3 regions of the Streptomyces sp. NPDC001153 genome follow, and region 2 is predicted to be linked to each of the others. Evidence: riboswitches for the same ligand, from Rfam matches in the RefSeq annotation. Region 2 holds a riboswitch; each other region holds the start of a gene.
The links. A riboswitch is a leader RNA that binds a small molecule or an ion and turns the genes downstream of it on or off. The one in region 2 is predicted to bind S-adenosylmethionine.
Positions count from the first base shown of each region.

Region 1: another riboswitch for S-adenosylmethionine. It lies ahead of thrC (threonine synthase); the one in region 2 lies ahead of ACWDEN_RS13360 (aminotransferase class V-fold PLP-dependent enzyme).
Region 3: another riboswitch for S-adenosylmethionine. It lies ahead of ACWDEN_RS01700 (amino acid ABC transporter permease); the one in region 2 lies ahead of ACWDEN_RS13360 (aminotransferase class V-fold PLP-dependent enzyme).

Region 1 is NZ_JBSFJZ010000002.1:146,798-150,061, forward strand. It holds gene ACWDEN_RS02705 (alpha,alpha-trehalose-phosphate synthase (UDP-forming)) at 1-627, opposite strand, end outside; gene ACWDEN_RS02710 (glucosyl-3-phosphoglycerate synthase) at 710-1,654, opposite strand; SAM riboswitch class I at 1,816-1,980, shown strand; gene thrC (threonine synthase) at 1,998-3,264, shown strand, end outside.
Region 2 is NZ_JBSFJZ010000010.1:6,896-10,159, reverse strand. It holds gene ACWDEN_RS13365 (Lrp/AsnC family transcriptional regulator) at 1-259, shown strand, start outside; gene ACWDEN_RS13360 (aminotransferase class V-fold PLP-dependent enzyme) at 388-1,749, opposite strand; SAM riboswitch class IV at 1,912-2,028, opposite strand; gene trpD (anthranilate phosphoribosyltransferase) at 2,104-3,168, opposite strand.
Region 3 is NZ_JBSFJZ010000001.1:372,939-376,202, forward strand. It holds gene ACWDEN_RS01695 (amino acid ABC transporter ATP-binding protein) at 1-378, opposite strand, end outside; gene ACWDEN_RS01700 (amino acid ABC transporter permease) at 375-1,355, opposite strand; SAM riboswitch class IV at 1,682-1,790, opposite strand; gene ACWDEN_RS01705 (4Fe-4S binding protein) at 1,959-2,069, opposite strand; gene ACWDEN_RS01710 (hypothetical protein) at 2,066-2,692, opposite strand; gene ACWDEN_RS01715 (LLM class flavin-dependent oxidoreductase) at 2,892-3,264, opposite strand, start outside.

The sequences.
Region 1 (3,264 bases), on a different contig from region 2:
CAGCAACTCGGCGGCGATGTCGTCGGGCAGCAGCCGGAAGTACTCCGGGGGCGCCCACGGCGTGTGCGAGAAGTGGCCGATCCGCAGGTCGGGGCGGAGTGCGCGGAGCATGCCGGGGACCAGGCACAGGTGGTAGTCCTGCACCAGCACCGCCGCGCCCTCGCCCGCCGCCTCGGCCAGTGCCTCGGCGAAGGCCCGGTTGTAGGCCTCGTACGACGCCCACTGCCGCCGGAACTCCGCGTCGAAGACCGGTTCCAGCGGGGTCTGGTACAGCATGTGGTGCACGAACCACAGCACCGAGTTGGCGATGCCGTTGTAGGCGTCCGAGTGCACCTGCGCGTCGATGTCCAGCATCCGCACCCGCTGCCCGGCGGTGTCCTCGCCCGGCAGCAGCCCGCCGCCCGCACGCCGTACGGCCTCCCGGTCCCCGTCGCCGAGCGCCGCGCACACCCACAGCGAGTCCGTGTCCGGCCCGATGGCCGACAGCCCCGAGACCAGCCCGCCGCCGCCCCGCTTGGCGCGCAGCGAACCGGCCCCCTCCTCGTCGTCCACCGTGTACGAAACCGGGCCGCGGTTGGACGCGACCAGCACCTGAGCTCTCTCGGCAGCACCGTGCGTGGAAGCCATGGTCCTCAACCTAGCCCGGCCCGGAAACGCTCAAACGTACGGCCACGTCCGGCACGCCGACGTATACGACCCCGCGGCCGGTTCACGCCACCCTGCGCTCGGCGTACTCCGCGATCTCCACCATCGGCGGCCGTTCCTCGGTGTCCACCGAGTAGGTGCGCGGCTCGAAGCCCTCCTCGCCCCGCTCGAACTGGGTGAGGGAGGGGCGGATCAGATGGCCGCGGGCCAGCCGGAGCTGGGCCGTGCGGTAGATCGCCGCGGCCATCCGGCCCAGCGCCTGCCCGTCCTGGTGGCGGTGCTTGCGCACGCCCACGTCCACCTGTGCCAGCGCGTCGAGACCGACCAGGTGCAGGGCGTCCACCAGCATGCCCAGCTCCACGCCGTACCCGACCGGGAACGGCAGCTGTTCCAGCAGCGAGCGCCGGGCCGCGTACTCGCCGCCGAGCGGCTGGACGAAGCCGGCCAGCTGCGGCCAGTGCATGTTCAGCAGGGGGCGGGCCATCAGCTCGGTGACCCGGCCGCCCTGACCGGTGGCGCCGCCCAGCGGGCGGTCGTACATGCCCTTGACCAGGTCCACCCCGGGCTCGGTGAGCAGCGGGCCGACGATCCCGGAGACGAAGTCGGAGGAGAACTCCCGCAGGTCCGCGTCGATGAAACAGACGATGTCCCCGCTGGTGGCCAGGAGCGAGCGCCACAGCACCTCACCCTTTCCGGGGACGGCGGGAATGCGGGGCAGGATCTCGTCCCGGTGAACCACCCGCGCGCCCGCGGCGGCGGCGACCTCGGAGGTGCGGTCGGTGGAGCCGGAGTCGACCACCACGATCTCGTCGACGAGGGGGACCTGCTCGACGAGGTCGTGCCGGATGACGGCGACGATGTCGCCGACCGTCTCCTCCTCGTTGAGCGCGGGCAGTACGACACTGATCGTCTGGCCGGTGCGCTGCTTGGCGCACAGGATCCGGTGGAGCGGGCGATCGGCCACGGACCAGGAGCGGGTGGCCAGCCAGCGCTCGACTTCTTCCAGCACGGTCTGCGGCTCCTCACTGTTCGTGATCGCACGGGCTGCACCGTGTGATCCATCTCGCGGTTCGGACGACTATCTCAACTCTCCTGGCCTTCGGTTACAGTCTTGAACAACGCCGATGACCATCGCATGTCGGGGGTCGGAGCGCGTTCACAACCGCATACCGCTCATCCAGAGGGGCAGAGGGACACGGCCCGATGAAGCCCCGGCAACCCTCCAGTCGGTACTCGTAGATCGGCCTGATCAGGCTCGATCGCTCCGCGAGGCTCCCGGCTAGGGAAGGTGCCAAATCCGTCTCACGGCGAGGTGCGTCGTGAGGAAGATGAGGAGAAAGGGCCTCGCCTCCATGGCTGTGCAGACAGTTGCAAGCTCCACCGATTCCACCGTAGACCTCGGTCCCGCCGCGGCCCTGAGCTGTCGCGAGTGCGGTCACCGCGTCCCCCTCGGTCCGGTGTTCGCCTGCGAGGAGTGTTTCGGTCCGCTGGAGATCGCCTACGACTTCTCCGCCTACGACACCGAAGAGCTGCGCCGCCGTATCGAGTCCGGCCCCGCGAACATCTGGCGGTACGCGCCGCTGCTGCCGGTCCCGGCCGACGTGGCCGACAAGCCGAACCTGAACCCGGGCTGGACCAAGCTGGTCAAGGCCGACAACCTCGCCCGCGAACTCGGCGTCACCGGCGGCCTGTTCGTCAAGGACGACTCCGGCAACCCGACCCACTCCTTCAAGGACCGCGTGGTGGCCCAGGCCCTGGAGGCCGCCCGCGCCTTCGGCTTCACCACCCTGTCCTGCTCCTCCACCGGCAACCTCGCCGGTGCCGTCGGCGCCGCCGCGGCCCGCGCCGGTTTCCGGTCCTGCGTGTTCATCCCGCACGACCTGGAGCAGGGCAAGGTCGTCATGGCCGCGGTCTACGGCGGCGAGCTCGTCGGCATCGAGGGCAACTACGACGACGTCAACCGCTTCTGCTCCGAGCTGATCGGCGACCCGGCCGGCGAGGGCTGGGGCTTCGTCAACGTCAACCTGCGGCCGTACTACGCGGAGGGCTCCAAGACGCTCGCGTACGAGATCTGCGAGCAGCTCGGCTGGCGGCTGCCCGACCAGATCGTGGTCCCGATCGCCTCCGGCTCCCAGCTGACGAAGATCGACAAGGGTCTGCAGGAGCTGGTCGGGCTCGGCCTCGTCGAGGACAGGCCGTACAAGATCTTCGGTGCGCAGGCCGAGGGCTGCTCGCCGGTGTCGACCGCCTTCAAGGCGGGCCACGACGTCGTACGGCCCCAGAAGCCGAACACCATCGCCAAGTCCCTCGCCATCGGCAACCCTGCCGACGGGCCGTACGTCCTGGACATCGCGCGCCGCACCGGCGGTGCCGTGGAGGACGTGACGGACGGGGAAGTCGTGGACGCCATCAAGCTGCTGGCCCGCACCGAGGGCATCTTCGCCGAGACCGCGGGCGGTGTGACCGTCGGCGTCACCCGCAAGCTGGTCAAGGACGGCGTCCTGGACCCGACGAAGACCACGGTGGTCCTGAACACCGGTGATGGACTCAAGACGCTGGACGCGGTGGCCGGCACCGGCCTCACCGCCACCATCCGACCGACCCTGGACTCCTTCCGAG
Region 2 (3,264 bases):
CAAGACCAGCGTGGACCGGATCCCCGAGATCGCGGGGCAGATCGCCGCGCTGGAGAGCGTGAGCGAGGTCTTCTCGGTCACCGGAACCTACGACCTGATCGCCATGGTCCGGGTCCGGCAGCACGAGGACCTGGCCGATGTCATCCCCGGCCGGATCAGCAAGATCCCCGGCGTGGAGGCCACCGACACGCACGTCGCGTTCCGCACCTACTCCCAGCACGACCTGGAAGCGGCGTTCTCGATCGGCCTGGACAACTAGGGGCTGCGCCGCTCAGGCGTGTATCGCCTTCTCGTCTGCCGGGTGCGGTACGCCGGCGGGCGCGGGTTCGTTGTGGCTTGTCGCGCAGTTCCCCGCGCCCCTTTGGGGCGCTACCCCTGGCGTCGGCTTCACACCGCAGGTACGCAGCGGCCGTCCTCTGTGCGGTACGTCCACTCGGCACCCTCGGTGACCAGTTCCTTCACCGCCGTGACGAAGCGGTCGACATGCTCGTCGGGGGTGCCCGCGCCGAAGCTCACGCGGATGGCGTTGAGGGACCTCTCGCCCGGGGCGGCCTCGGGGGCTCCGCATTCCCCCTGGGCCTGGGGGTCGGTGCCGAGGAGGGTGCGGACCAGGGGGTGGGCGCAGAAGAGGCCGTCGCGGACGCCGATGCCGTACTCGGCGGAGAGCGCGGCGGCGAAGTGGGAGCTGTTCCAGCCCTCGACGACGAAGGAGATGACTCCGACGCGCGGGGCCTCGTCGCCGAAGAGGGAGAGGATCTTCACCTCGGGGACCTCCGCCAGGCCCTCGCGGACCCTGGCGATCAGGTGCTGCTCACGGGCCACCAGGGTGTCCCAGCCGGCCTCGGTGAGGGCCTTGCATGCGGACGCGATGGAGTAGGCGCCGATCACATTGGGCGACCCCGCCTCGTGCCGCGCGGCGCTCTCGTGCCACTCCACGTCCACACCGCCGTCCTGACGCCGGGTCACCTTGCGGCTGGCGCCGCCGCCCGCGAGGTACGGCTCGGCCGCGCGCAGCCAGTCGGCGCGGCCGGCCAGGACACCGGAGCCGAAGGGGGCGTACAGCTTGTGGCCCGAGAAGGCGACCCAGTCGACGTCCAGGTCACGGACGGACACCGGGTGGTGGGGAGCCAGCTGGGCGGCGTCCAGGACGATCCGGGCGCCGTGCGCGTGGGCGGCTGCCGCCAGCTCCCGTACGGGCCACAGCTCGCCGGTGACGTTGGAGGCACCGGTCACGCAGACGAGGGCCGGGCCGTACGGGTCGCGGTCGGCGAGGGCCCGCTCCAGGGCCGTGACGGCCTGCTGCGGGGTGCGCGGGGCGTTCAGGTAGGTGACACGGGCGCCCTGCCAGGGCAGCAGGGAGGCGTGGTGCTCGGTCTCGAAGACGAAGACCTGGCAGCCGGCCGGGAGGGCACGGGCCAGGAGGTTCAGCGAGTCCGTGGTGGAGCGGGTGAAGACCACCTGGTCGTCGGCGCGGCAGTCCAGGAACTCGGCGACCGTCTGGCGGGCGTTCTCGAACAGGTCGGTGGAGAGCTGGGAGAGGTAGCCGGCGCCGCGGTGGACACTGCCGTAGTACGGCGCGTAGGCGGCCACGTCGTCCCAGACGCGCTGCAGGGCGGGGGCGCTGGCCGCGTAGTCGAGGGCCGCGTAGGTGACCTCGCCGCCGGTGACGAGCGGGACGGTGACATCCCGGCCCAGAACGGGCAGGGGGGCACAAACGGACTGGTCGGCGGCAGCGGTGAAGACGGACATGGGGAACTCCCGTGAGAACGTACGCCGAAGACGACGTACGGAAAGAAGAGAAAAAGGGGGATGCGGAGGCGGGGCTCTGCGGCCCTATCGCATTCGCTTGCTCACGGAAGGCTCCCTCGATGACCAGGACCCCTGGTCCCGCGCTCTCAGCAGCGCGCGAGGGGTCCGCGCTTGCCGTAGACCTCGCTGCCTACGGCCTGGTCCTCACCCGGGGCACCCCGCCACGGACGGAGGGTTGCCGGACAGTCGGCCGGGGCCTCATGACTGTCACTCATGACCTGGTACAGGAACGTACGCGAAATGATCGTCGTCCCGCAACCCGTGTCCGGATCGCGGGACGACCGTCGGTGACCGCTAGGCGTTGCTCGCGGCCACCCAGCGCTCCAGTGTCCGCTTCGCCGCCCCCGAGTCGATGGACTCGGCGGCCCTGGCCATGCCGGCGCGGAGCTGGTCGGCGAGCGGGGCGTCCGTCGGGTCCAGGGCCACGAGGGCCGCCGCGGAGTTCAGCAGCACCGCGTCCCGTACCGGGCCCCGCTCGCCGTCCAGCAGGCGACGGGCGACCTCGGCGTTGTGCGACGGGTCGCCGCCGCGCAGCGCCTCCACGGGGACGAGGTCGATGCCGACGTCCCGCGGGTCGAAGGTCTCCTCGGTGACCTTGCCGTCCCGCACGACCCAGACGTGGGACGTGGACGTCGTGGTCAGCTCGTCCAGCCCGTCGTCGCCGCGGAAGACCAGCGAGGAGTTGCCGCGCTCCGCGAGCACGCCCGCGACGATCGGCGCCTCGCGGACGACGGCCACGCCGACCGCCTGGGCCCGCACCTTCGCCGGGTTGGTCAGCGGACCGAGCAGGTTGAACACCGTCCGGATGCCCAACTGACCACGCGCGGCGCCCACATGACGCAGCGCGGGGTGGAACTTGACCGCGAAGCAGAAGGTGATGCCGGCCTCCTCCGCGACCTCGGCCACCCGTCGGGGCGTGAGGTCGAGGTTGACGCCCAGCTTCTCCAGGACGTCGGAGGACCCGGAGGCGGAGGACGCGGCGCGGTTGCCGTGCTTGACGACCTTCGCGCCCGTACCGGCGACGACCAGTGACGACATGGTCGAGATGTTCACCGTCCTGGCCCCGTCGCCGCCCGTACCGACGATGTCGACGGTACGGCCGGGCACCTCGATCACGTTCGCGTGCTCGTACATGGTGCGGACCAGACCGGTGATCTCCTGCACCGTCTGTCCCTTGGCCCGCAGCGCCACCGCGAACCCGGCGATCTGCGCGTCGGTCGCCTCGCCGCGCATGATCCGGTCCATCGCCCACGCGGTGTCGTCGGCGGACAGGTTCCGGCCGTCCAGCAGGCCGTTCAGCAGGGCGGGCCAGGAGCGGCCCGCCGCGGTGTCGCCTCCAGCGGGGGTCACAGCGCTCATAGCCGCTCCTGTGTGTCGTAGAAGAAACCGTGTGATCCCACCCTATCCAGCCCGGGACACGGCGAAGGGCCCCGTCCGTAACCCGGACGGGGCCCT
Region 3 (3,264 bases), on a different contig from region 2:
GGCGGCGGCCACGTTGTCCAGCACGGTCAGATGCGGGAACAGGTTGAAGTTCTGGAAGACGAAGCCGATCCGGCCGCGCTGGGTGAGGATGGCCCGCTCGCTGAGCTCCTTGAGCCGGTCGCCCTGCCGCTTCACGCCGATCAGCTCGCCGTTGATGCTGACGTAGCCGATCTCGGGCTTCTCCAGGTGGTTGATGACCCGCAGCAGGGTGGACTTGCCGGAGCCGGAGGGGCCCAGGATGACGGTGACCTCGCCGGGGCGGACGGTCAGGTCGACGCCGTCCAGTACCCGGTGGGTGCCGTACCACTTGTGCACGTCGTGGACCTCGACGGTGGCGGCCTCGACGTCCGCCAGGGCTTCGAGCGTCTCGGCGGTCATACGGCGGCCTCCCGGCGGATACGGGCCCGCAGGCCGGAGAGACCGGTGCGGAGCTTCTGCAGCGGCGTCGGCGGCAGGCTGCGGGTGGCACCGCGGGCGTAGTGCCGCTCGACGTAGAACTGGATGACGGACACGATGCTGGTCAGGATCAGGTACCAGACGGTGACGACCAGCAGCAGCGGCACGATGTCTCCGGGGTAGGTGGCGCCCATGGTCTGCGCGGAGCCGAACAGGTCGAGCAGGGAGACGTAGAAGACCAGCGAGGTTCCCTTGATCAGGCCGATGAGCTGGTTGACGTAGTTCGGGATGATCGAGCGCAGCGCCTGCGGGAAGACGATCTTCCGGAACTGGTAGCCCTTCGGCAGGCCGAGCGCCGCGGCAGCCTCGTGCTGGCCCTGGTCGACGGAGAGGATGCCGCCGCGTACGACCTCGGCCGCGTAGGCGGCCTCGTTGAGGCTGAGGCCGACGACGGCGACGACCATGTCGGTGGCGAGTCTCGACTCGTCGAAGGAGAAGAAGGCCGGGCCGAAGGGGATGCCGACGCTCAACGTCTTGTACAGAGCGCTGAAGTTGTAGAGGAAGATCAGCACCACGATGAGCGGGATGGAGCGCAGCGCCCAGACGTAGGTCCAGCTGACCGCGCGCAGCACCGGGCTCTTCGAGAGCCGGCCCAGTGCGAGCACAATGCCGCCGACAAGGCCCAGCACCGCGCTGTAGGCGGTGACTTCGAGGGTGATCAGCAGGCCGTCGAGGATGGTGGGGCGCAGGAACCAGTAGCTCCAGCGGTCCCACTGGTAGAAGGGGTTGGTGACCAGTCCGTGCACGAACTGGGCGACCAGGACCAGCACGACCGCGGTGAGGATCCAGCGGCCTGGCCGCCGCAGCGGAAGAACCCGCTGGGCTGTGAGAGCTTTTGACGGTTCGTCGACGGTCGGCGCCTCGGCGAGGGTGACGGTGGCACCAGGGGGTTCACTCATGGTGGGCTCCGGCTGGGTGGGCACACACCCCGGAAGCACGGCGGCATGCGGCGGCGCACACGACGGCGAGGTACCGGGGCGGGGAGGGCAAGGGGGCACACCGCGGGCGCGGTGTTCGTCAGGAAGTGCGGGGGCTGCGGGGAGGTGTCAGCCCCGACAGCGGGCGCGGCCCGGTGCGGTACACAGTGCGCTGTTCACGCGGAGCAGATCGACGGCACGATCGGCGACGAGCAGGTTCGCGTACGACGGTACGCAGCCCGGGGAGCGGCGGGCGGCCGTCCTGGGAGCTGCGTACATGGTGTCACCGTCACTGTTCCGGCCCTGGGGCCTCGCGCTTACCGAAACTTCATCGGCCGGGTCGTCACCTGGGGCACCCCACCGCGGCGGGAGGGTTGCCGGTCAGCAAGCCAGGGCTTGTCGCTGACGCTCATGACCGTTCTGGGCAGTAGTTAAGGCAACGGCCCGAACATTTGTCAACGCCGGTCCACCAGGTGAACGGCCGAAGCGCGAGCCCGGAGCGACCGCGGTCACCAGCGGGGCGACGAACGGCGCGTCGGTCGGGCAGTACGCCTCGCACTGGAAGCAGGTCTGGCAGCTGTCCTGTCACGCGATCAACGGAACGCCGTCGGCACCGCGATCGAAGACGCGCGTCCGGCACACCTCGATGCACCAGTTGCAGGCGATGCAGCGGTCCGGCTCGGCGATCTCGATCACGCGGCTCGGCCTCCGCTCGTGACCAGAGCCCGCGACGCCGGCTCCGGACGGCTCCAGACCTCGTCGAGCCCACCGGTGAGCAGCCGATGGTGCTGGGCCGGATCCTGCGTCGGCCGGTCGGCCCGCTTGTGCATGCCGCGCGATTCGGTGCGCTGCAGTGCCGCGTGGTACATCCAGCGGCCGTGGGCCGCCATCGCGGCCGCTTCCCTGGCCCGGAAGAGTTCCTCACCGCTCGCCCCCAGCCCTTCGCGGACCGCGGACCGCGTCCCGTGCAGCGACCGCAGAGCCGGCTCGAGACGGTCGGCGTGCCGCAGGTAGTTACGGTCGTACGGCAGGACCTCGCGCTGGACGGCGGCGACGACCTCGCCGTGACCTGCGTTCACGGCACCGGTCGGGCGGAGGCCGGCCGTCCCCACGGGCCGCAGCCCACGGTCCGGACGGACCCGCCGGGTGGCGAACTCGGCGGCGCCCCGGCCGGCCCAGCTGCCCGAGGACGCCGCCCACGCGGCGTCGTGGCTACCGCCTCCGGTGAAGCCGCCGCAGATCAGCTCGCGGGTTGCGGTGTCGCCGGCCGCGTACAGGCCGGGGACGTCGGTCGAGCAGTCGTGGTCGGCGATGCGCACACCGCCGTGCCGCGTACCGTGCCTTCGGCCAGCAGAGTGATCTCGAACAGGTCGGTGAAGGGGTCGATGCCCAGCCGGTCGAAGCCGAGGAAGGTGTTCGGCTGCCCCTAAGCCGTCTTCGTGGGAATTGCGAAGGCCCTCGACCCGCAGCGCGGGCGGACTCCCGCCGCTCCGGGAAGCGGCGGCAGTCGCGAGCTCGTCAGCCATGGAACTGGTTCGCCGGGACCGGGAGCCCGTAGTGCTCACGCAGGGTCGTGCCCTCGTACTCCTCGCGGAACAGCCCCTTGCCGCGCAGGATCGGCAGCACATGCTCGACGAAGGCCGCGAGGCCCGACGGCAGGGCGGGCGCCATGATGTTGAACCCATCCGCGGCACCGCCCTCGAACCAGGCGATGATCGTGTCAGCGACCTGCTCGGGCGTCCCGATGAACTCGAAGTGACCGCGCCCGCCGCCCAGCCGGGAGATGATCTGCCGGACCGTCAGCTGCTCGCGGACCGCAAGATCGATGATCAGGTCGGAGCGGCTCTGCGAGCCTTCCAGCTTCGGCCTGGCGAGGATGAAGTCCGGCAGG